Regions from separate parts of the Ruminococcus sp. NATIVEDY160 genome, predicted to be linked through region 1. Evidence: predicted binding sites of a transcription regulator. Region 1 holds the regulator's gene; the other holds the start of a gene.
The links. Region 1 encodes LexA, which represses DNA repair genes until DNA is damaged. Its sites were predicted from a motif close to CNAACANNTGTTNG; they were not measured.
Positions count from the first base shown of each region.

Region 2: AB1I49_RS11090 (DNA polymerase Y family protein) is a predicted target of LexA. The motif match lies at 2,395-2,408, and genes of this name have one in related genera.

Region 1 covers NZ_CP162391.1:102,248-106,661, forward strand. Annotated here, with positions in the region: gene AB1I49_RS00500 (DMT family transporter) at 1-651, shown strand, start outside; gene AB1I49_RS00505 (HAD family hydrolase) at 769-1,416, shown strand; gene lexA (transcriptional repressor LexA) at 1,721-2,308, shown strand; gene AB1I49_RS00515 (LOG family protein) at 2,321-2,890, shown strand; gene AB1I49_RS00520 (DUF6472 family protein) at 2,890-3,063, shown strand; gene AB1I49_RS00525 (hypothetical protein) at 3,366-3,809, shown strand; gene AB1I49_RS00530 (hypothetical protein) at 3,734-4,027, opposite strand; gene AB1I49_RS00535 (hypothetical protein) at 4,112-4,381, shown strand; gene AB1I49_RS00540 (MGMT family protein) at 4,362-4,414, shown strand, end outside.
Region 2 covers NZ_CP162391.1:2,245,857-2,250,270, forward strand. Annotated here, with positions in the region: gene AB1I49_RS11070 (hypothetical protein) at 25-165, opposite strand; gene AB1I49_RS11075 (ImmA/IrrE family metallo-endopeptidase) at 156-554, opposite strand; gene AB1I49_RS11080 (hypothetical protein) at 571-810, opposite strand; gene AB1I49_RS11085 (hypothetical protein) at 789-1,118, opposite strand; gene AB1I49_RS11090 (DNA polymerase Y family protein) at 1,125-2,357, opposite strand; gene AB1I49_RS11095 (helix-turn-helix domain-containing protein) at 2,524-2,898, shown strand; gene AB1I49_RS11100 (ImmA/IrrE family metallo-endopeptidase) at 3,090-3,599, shown strand; gene AB1I49_RS11105 (Ada metal-binding domain-containing protein) at 3,644-3,838, opposite strand; gene AB1I49_RS11110 (SIR2 family NAD-dependent protein deacylase) at 3,934-4,414, shown strand, end outside.

The DNA.
Region 1 (4,414 bases):
CAGTACTTTTTCACCTACATCGGGCTGGGCTTCACGAGCGGCGCGAATACCTCGATAATCACCGCCTGCGCGTCGTTTCTGACCGTCCTCGCCGCGCCGGTATTCTTCCGCTCGGACAGGCTGACCGTTCTCAAAATCCTCGGCTGCGTCCTCGGCTTCGGCGGCGTGCTCGTGATGAATCAGGGCGGCGGCGTGTCGGGCGATACGCTCTTCGGCGACAGTATGATTTTCATTTCGACCGCCTGCGCGGCTGCAGGCAACCTGCTCTCAAAGAAGGTCGCAAGCGGACGGAATCCGCTGACCGTGACGGCGTGGCAGCTCCTTGCCGGCGGTGGTCTGCTGGCAGTCGCCGGACTGATTTGGGGCGGCAGGCTGAACTTCTCGAGCCTGCAGGGTGTGGCGATACTTCTGTGGCTTTCGTTTGTGTCGGCTGCGGCGTTCAGCGTATGGACTGCGCTGCTCAAGCACCACCCCGCGAGCAAGATCTCGGTCTACACGCTGCTGATACCCGTTTTCGGCACCGCGCTCTCGGGACTGCTGCTCGGTGAAGCTGTATTTAAAATAGAAACACTACTCGCGCTGCTGCTGATAGCCGCGGGAATAGTGCTTGTAAATATTACAATCAAAGCGAAAGGAGAAGGTCATGATTAAAGGTATTCTCACTGATATGGACGGTCCGGGAAGCCCGGCGGCAGAATCGCGGACTATACCGCGCCGTAATAGCAATGCCGCGCGTTTACGCGGGAGAGGTTCCGAAAGGAGAAAAGCATGATTAAAGGCGTTTTGTTCGATATGGACGGTGTTATTTTAGACAGTGAAAAGCTATACGTACGCTTCTGGTGCGAGGCGGGTCAGGCGTGCGGCTTCCCGATGGAGCGAAAGCACGCGCTCGGTATCCGCTCAATGGCGCGACCCTACGCGATCGAAAAATTACAGGGCTGGTTCGGTGAGAGCTTCGACTACGACGAAGTGCGAAACAAGCGTATCGAGCTGATGAACGCCTATGTCGACGTCCACGGCATCGAGCCTAAGCCCCAAGCGGAGTATCTTCTTTCCTATTTAAAAGAAAAGGGAATAAAGGTCGCACTCGCGACGGCAACCGCAAAGCCCCTCGCCGAGAAGTACCTCGAGCGCGTCGGACTGCTGAAATATTTCGACGCGGTAGCAAGCGCGAAGCAGGTCGAGCACGGCAAGCCTGCGCCCGATATCTATATATATGCCGCGAGCCTCCTCGGTCTGAAGCCCGAAGAGTGCATAGCCCTCGAGGACTCGCCGAACGGGATACGCTCGGCTCACGCGGCAGGCTGCAAAACGGTCATGGTGCCCGACCTCGACGGCGCGGCGGAGGAGATAAAGCCGCTGCTGTACGACATCGCTGACGGACTGGCTGACGTCGTGAGGATAATTGAAAATTGAAAATGAAAAATTGAAAATTAAAGAGAGAAACGCCCGATGGTACATCGGGCGTTTCCTGTCTGTAAAAAATGAGGGGTACAATTACGTGCCTCTGTGCCGGCACGTATTGAGGAGGGTAGAACAATATACTCGACGGTTGCGGTTCCGTCTTTTGAGTACGCTTTTATTAAACTATATCAATATGAAAACTGTGTGAATTCTGGTTGAAACCTCGCTGAAAAAATTTTTTTCAAAAAAGTCAAAACAAATGTTTGATTTTTCCGAAAACCTGTGTTACAATATAGTCGGAAAGGTGTGTGCGCTTATGAAAACACTCAGTAAAAGTCAATCGAAGATACTCGAATACCTCCGCGAATGCTCCGACAGCGGAAGGGTACCCTCTGTGCGTGAAATCTGCGACTACACGGGACTCAGCTCGACCTCGACGGTGCACCATCACCTCAAGGCTCTCGAGGAAAAGGGGCTGATTATCCGCGAGCACGGCGTTAACCGCTGCATTCAGATCGCGGGCGAGGAGAAGAGCGCCAGTGTGCCCGTCCTCGGCAAGGTCGCTGCGGGCATTCCCATCACCGCTATCCAGGACATTGAGTTCTACGTGCCCGTGCCCGAGCAGCTCAAGCGCGGCAGAGAGCTCTTTGCGCTCAGAGTACAGGGCGAGAGTATGATCAACGCGGGCATTCTCGACGGAGATATCGTGATCGTCCACCGCACGCCCGTCGCAGAGAACGGCGAGATCGTCGTCGCGATGGTCGAGGACAGCGCCACCGTCAAGCGTTTTTACAAGGAAAACGGCTGCTTCCGCCTGCAGCCCGAAAACGACAGCTTTGAGCCGATCATCGTCGACGAGGTAGTTCTGCTCGGCAAGGTCGTTTCACTCATCAGAAATTACTAAGGAGAGATAGATTTGAGCACCGTTTGCGTTTTCGGTTCCTCTAGCGAGGCGATCGACAGACGATATCTTGACGCCGCGTACTCTCTCGGCGCGGCGATATGCAGACGCGGCGAGGGTATGATCTTCGGCGCGGGAAAGTACGGGATCATGGGAGCTGCTGCGCGCGGCCATATTTCAGAGGGAGGCGTTCCGACGGGAGTCAGCCCGTATTTCTTCAGGGAGAGGAATGTCCTGCTCGAGGAGTGCAATCTTGTTTTCACCGACTCAATGCGCGAGCGCAAGGCGTACATGGAGGACAACTCCGACGCGTTTGTCATCTGCGCGGGCGGCATCGGCACCTTCGATGAGTTTTTCGAGGTGCTGACCCTCAAGCAGCTCGGCAGGCACAAAAAGCCGATCGTTATCTACAACCTTCTGGGTTGCTACGACGGGCTGATCGAGCTCATGGAGAACGCTATCCGCGGCAAATTTCTCTCTGAGGACACCAGAAGCCTTTACTCGGTCGTCGAAACCGAGGAAGAGGTCTTTGAGATCATCGACGGCTACACGGCTGTCGAGTACGACAAATACGGAGGCAGATGATGGCTGATTGCTGCGAACAGTGCGCGCACTACGTTGCCGACGAAGAGTTCGGCGACTACTGCTCGGTCAATCTTGACGAGGACGAGATGGAGCGCTTCCTCACCCAGAGCGTAAAGGGCTGCCATTACTTTCAGCTCTACGACGAGTACAAGATCGTGCAAAAACAAAATTGATAATCTATTGCGCCGTCCCGCAAAGGGGCGGCGTTATTTTTTTGTTCTGAAAGGTACATTTAGGGTTTTGCCTGCCGTACTCGCGGAAATCTGCGGATTTCCATTGCGTTTACGGTATTCTCACGTACAGCGCAAACGGCTGATAAACCTTGGTGCTTCGGCTGTTGAATATTATTACTCAAAAATTGATTAATAGCTGCGAGAAATAGCATTTAAACTGCACAAAGCAAATGTGATGTTTTTGTGAATGCATACAAAACTGTACCTTTTGTCGATAAATGATGAAAAAAGGAGTGTCTGCAATGGGTGTTTTCAAAAAGGCAGCCGAGAAGCTGACGAGTGAAAAAATGAGCTCAAAAAGCCGCAGGAGGCTGATTGTGTTCATTGCGATCATCACGCTTCTCTCGATGACCACCTCGACCGTCGCGTGGTTCACGATCAATACCTTCGCGGGTGTAGACACACTTGACGTACATATCAGCGTTGCTGTTCAGCTCAAGGTCGCTATGCACGACTACGGCACCGATCTCAGCAAGTACGGCAAGGTCATTACAAACGAGATGATCGACGAGTTCCTAGCGGGCGACAACACAAAGCTCGCGGATATTCTTCTTGACCCCGCGACCTCAAACGACGGCACACGCTTTACAAACAAGAGCGGCGCCGAGCGTCAGAGAAACAAGAAGAGCTTTCTCTTCTGCTCCTCGATGATACCTTCGAGCTCTGTGATCTTCGCCTCGAGCTGAGCCTTGATTGCCTCGAGCTCGGCGACCTTCGCGGTCAGGGCTGCAACCATTGCCTCGAGCTCCGCGCTCCTTGCCTCGAGCTCGGCGACCTTTGCTTCGAGCTCGGCGATGCGTTCCTTCGCCTTGATGAGCTCTGCCTTGACCTTCTGGAGCTCGTTCCTGAGCTCCTTGATCTGATCCTCAAGAGCCTTGATGTTGCTCTTGAGCTGTTCTATCATTCTGTCGCGCTTTTCGATTTCGCGCTTCAGCGCCGCGATTTCATTCTTCTGGTCACGAATGATCTTCTCACGCTCGCGGATTTCGTGAACATTATCAGAATCGCGACGGGCAATTATCGCGACGAGGATGAGGAGAGCATATCCGAGATAATCGAGCGCATTCAGCGCGAGGATATGGAGAAGGCAGAGGAGAAAAAACGCCGTGCCCTGAAAAACACTCAGGATATGGTCAGCATTATGGCAGAAAGCGGTTCCGAAAAAGCCGTTCCTTCCGAAGAAGCACCCGAAGCAGCTTCCGAAGATGAACCCGAAGATGAACCCGAAGAGAATGCCGATGAAAAATACGAAGAATAACTCCTTTTATGACAAAATCTACGCGGCGGTGTG
Region 2 (4,414 bases), 280 kb from region 1:
TGAACCTCAAGCCGCCTTCTAATGTCATTTGATTTCAAGTTGTTTTTGTAGCTGCTGTTTTAATTTTGGAGCTTGTTTTTCATAAAGTTTTGCAGAAGCGTCGGTCAGGCAACCGTCATCTGTCAGCAATGGCGTATCCAGCACTGCTTTGACACTCACTGCCATTGATGCAGCTGCAGCAACCGTCTGTTTGCTTTTCGTTGAATATTTGGAGTAATATGATGGGCGATCTCATGCGCGATAGTAAAATTGAGTCTGCCGGCACACCCTCTTGTGAGCGCTTCATTGATAACGATGGTTCTGCCGGACAGCTCAAGCGTGATATCCGACTGATTCGCGTCGGTCAGCGTAATATCCATATCGTTAAACGCTGTAAATCCCATGATGTCAGAATCCTCTCCTAAATCCACGAACTTCACATCCAATCCCCACATTTCAGCCAACGTGATCGGATTCACCTTGAAAAGCTCCCAATCCACACCGATGTATTCTTTGTACTTCTGAATTGTTTGTGTAGCAAGGCTGCTAATTTCACCACTTCTAAGATATAGCATTGTCGTTCCTCCCGTTCTATTGTTTTGCCTCGACAAACCACTTGCCTTCATCCTCAAAAAGATAGGTTTCTTTGCCCGATATTGATACCGTATAACGGATACCGGTGCCGCCGACCTTCATCGCGGCACATCTTTTTACCTGAATCAAGCGGTCGATCACATAGGATTTGCCATCCTCAAATACTAAGCTCATTGGTCTTTTTCTGCCGTCCTTATTCTCACGGACGATTACGTCTACAAATACTTTTCGCGCCATAACACACCTCGTTCAAACTGATTGACAGTCATCAGCGCTCTGCCGACATATTTACCGGAGATTTTGTGTCTGGACATTTTGTAAACCTTGTTTTCACTGTCGCCGACATTAAATACGTTCAAGGCGCCTTCCTTGAACGCCAGCTTCCGCTGCACAAAAACAATTGAATCATCAATTACGCCCACATCACCGAATCCCCAATCATCCTTCGCGACACAGCACAAAATTGAGTTTTCGTTTTCATACATAGAGCATCCGATGACGCCATAAGATATTGTCGGCGGATGCGCCTGCAATAATCCATTCATCCATAATCACCTCATATTCGCCATACCTGTAGGCATTGTAAGTTTTGCTTGATTATTCATCATCCATACGTTTTTCAGCAATACCGCGTTTTTGATTATCTCGCTGCCGAAGCGCGCTCTCAGCGACTCGATGCAGTTATCTATTTTTGTCTGCCGGGTCATTGAATCCTGATCGACAAACAAATCCAACTGCATTGGAGCGGAATCGGATATGAGATTAATCGCTCTGACGGTTACCGAGCGTATGTTTTTATTCCAGACATACTTTTGAAGGAATAAGGCATAAGCAAGCTTTGCAATCACGAATGGGGACTGTGTTGCAAAATTGAGTTTTTGCTGCCACTCCTTATGCATTAAATCTTCATTTCTGATGCAGATAGAGATACCCATACAATTCATGCCGAGCTTTTTCAGTCTGTGACCGATATCCTGGGACAGCTCGAGGATTGTGATCCATACTTCTTCGTTGGAAGTGAGGTCTGCTTTTGTAGTGGTGCCGTGACCGACTGACTTCACAACCGGTCTGTAGTCTTCATACATAACGGGAGAGTTATCTAAACCGTTAGCGTATTGCCACAGCTTCAGCCCATGTATCCCAAGATGTGATTTTAGAAATTCGGGAGCTGTGTTTGCCAAATCTCCGATTGTCCGAATACAAAACCTGTCAAGCGTTCTCTTTGTAGCCCGTCCGACAAACAACAGATCAGATGCGGGCAAGCGCCAGATTTTCTCCTTGAAGGATTCTTTGGGAATTACTGTTACAGCATCGGGTTTCTTCATATCGCTGCCGAGCTTGGCAAAAATCTTATTGTATGAAACTCCCACGGAAACAGTCAGCCCGAGTTCTTCCTTCATGGTTTCTTTGATCTCATAAGCTACGGCTTCGGGATTTTTGCCGTTATACTCTGAAATATCCAGCCAGCACTCGTCCATTCCATAGGGTTCAACCTGATTCGTGTAGTGGCCATATACCTCCCGCGCGAGCTTTGAGTATTTGATGTATTCATCAAAATGAGGCGAAACGATAACAAGACCTGTACATTTTTGCTGCGCCTGCCACACTGCTTCTCCCGTCTGAACGCCATATGCTTTGGCAGGATAGTTCTTTGCCAACACGATACCGTGCCGTTCCTCTACACTTCCGCAGACAGCTACAGGCTTCCCTTTGAGAGACGGGTTCAGCATACATTCAACTGAAGCGTAAAAGTTATTCATATCGCTGTGCAGTATGTTTCTCATAGCCCACCTATGAAAGAAATATTTTTCTTGACATATTAAAACATATGTGCTATTATTAGCTTGTAACAGGAAGATAATTTCCTTTTGACAGTATTGTAACAGAAATACATTTCTTTGTCAATAGGGATTTTGAGAAAATATTTTCCGATTTATTTGAGGTGAAATTATGAGCAGTTACGGCGAACGATTGATGAGAGCGCGCAAAGAGAAAGAGCTTTCCCGGGAAGAACTGGGAAAACTCTGCGGAATCACCGGAAGAACTATTCAGAATTATGAATTGGGGCATGTTACGCCCAATCGCATTGACGTTTCTCAACGGCTTGCTGATGTTTTGGACATATCGGTCGACTATCTGATCTACGGCGAGAAAGAGGAAACAGAACTCACGGAAGAGGAGAAGAAGGAAATCCTTGCTCACGCTTCTGCTTTATTTGCAGGCGGCAAATTATCTGACGAAGAGCAGCTTGCCTTTATTTACGAGCTTCAGACGCTCTATATGAAAGCAAGGCAAATTATAAAAGATCGCGAAGACGAGCAATAAACCTCGCCGGATTGTAAATGAAAAAAAGCATTCAAAAGACATAAAAACAGGGTAATACCAGAGCATTGTCCTTTTTATGACACATCTGTTTTTGTATAATGATGATAGGCGAGTAGCATTTTTTCGTCATTTTTTGAATCTCGAAATCCATTTTTTGAACAATTATTTGCAATCAAGAGGTAAAGAGCAAAATGAAAAAGAACTATATTTACGCATGTGTTGAGGAACTCATCGAGAAGTATAACACTTCCGATCCGTTTGAACTGATGGATGCGCTTGATATTCACTGCGAGTCCAGCAATCTGGAACATTTGAAGGGGTATTGCGTCATCATTCACGGCATCAAGTTTATTGCGATCAACGAGAATCTTCGCCCTGCAGAGCGCAAAATCGTCGCGGCGCATGAGTTGGGACATATTATTCTTCATTCAGACAAATTAAAGGCCGCCGCGCATGAGGACATGAATATCTATAACATCGCAGACAAAACGGAGTATCAAGCGAACCTCTTTGCCGCTGACCTGTTGCTTGACGATGATGAGGTTGATGAGCTGGCAATGCAGGAAGGTATTGATTTCTACACGATGGCAAGATACCTCTACACAAATCCTCAGCTGTTGGGATTCAAGCTGTTTAGCATGGCTAACAGGGGATATAACTACAATTTTCATATTCCACCGAAAAGTACATTTTTGGCATAAAAATGACCACGCAGGATTTGGAACTGCGTGGTTTGCTTTTTGTTTTATATTTGTGTCTGTTTCCATTGTAGATATTTTTCTCTCATGCAAATAGCACACGGTCTATATCCAGCTGCAATTGCAGCGGCTTCATCTGCAAAGAAAACTCTGTACTTCACATAATTTCCTTTTGCTATGTGTCGTAAAGCGGAAGGGCAATCCAATCTGCCGTATATTTTCAATTTCTTATGCCCGCCCAATGTTCCTTTGTTTTCGGAATAATACTCTTTACCATTCGGGCGAACGCTTTTTCAAGCATTTTTCTGACTTTGCCGAAAAGTACGGCATTACCGATATGTATTCGGGCGGATTCTATCCGTTCCCGGATAAAGAAACCTTCTGGGCGTGGTGGAGCAGACATATCTATTTCAACCGCTATATAAAAGCTCCTAACCCCGTGTATGACGATTTGATAAATCTCGTTAAGGATAAGAATTACTTTGTCCTCACAACGAATGTTGACCATCAGTTTCAGTTGGCAGGCTTTGACAAGGAGCGGCTGTTCTACACACAGGGTGATTACGGCTTGTTCCAATGCTCCGTGCCTTGCCACAATAAGACCTATGATAACTACGATACCGTCGTTTCGATGATCGAACAGCAGGAGGATATAAAAGTCCCGACCGAGCTGATACCGCGCTGTCCCGTCTGCGGCAAGCCAATGACAATGAACCTCAGATCTGACGATAAATTTGTCGAGGACGAGGGCTGGCACAAGGCGGCTGAGCGGTATAGCTCTTTCATCGCCGAGAACAAGGACAAAAGCATTGTGTATC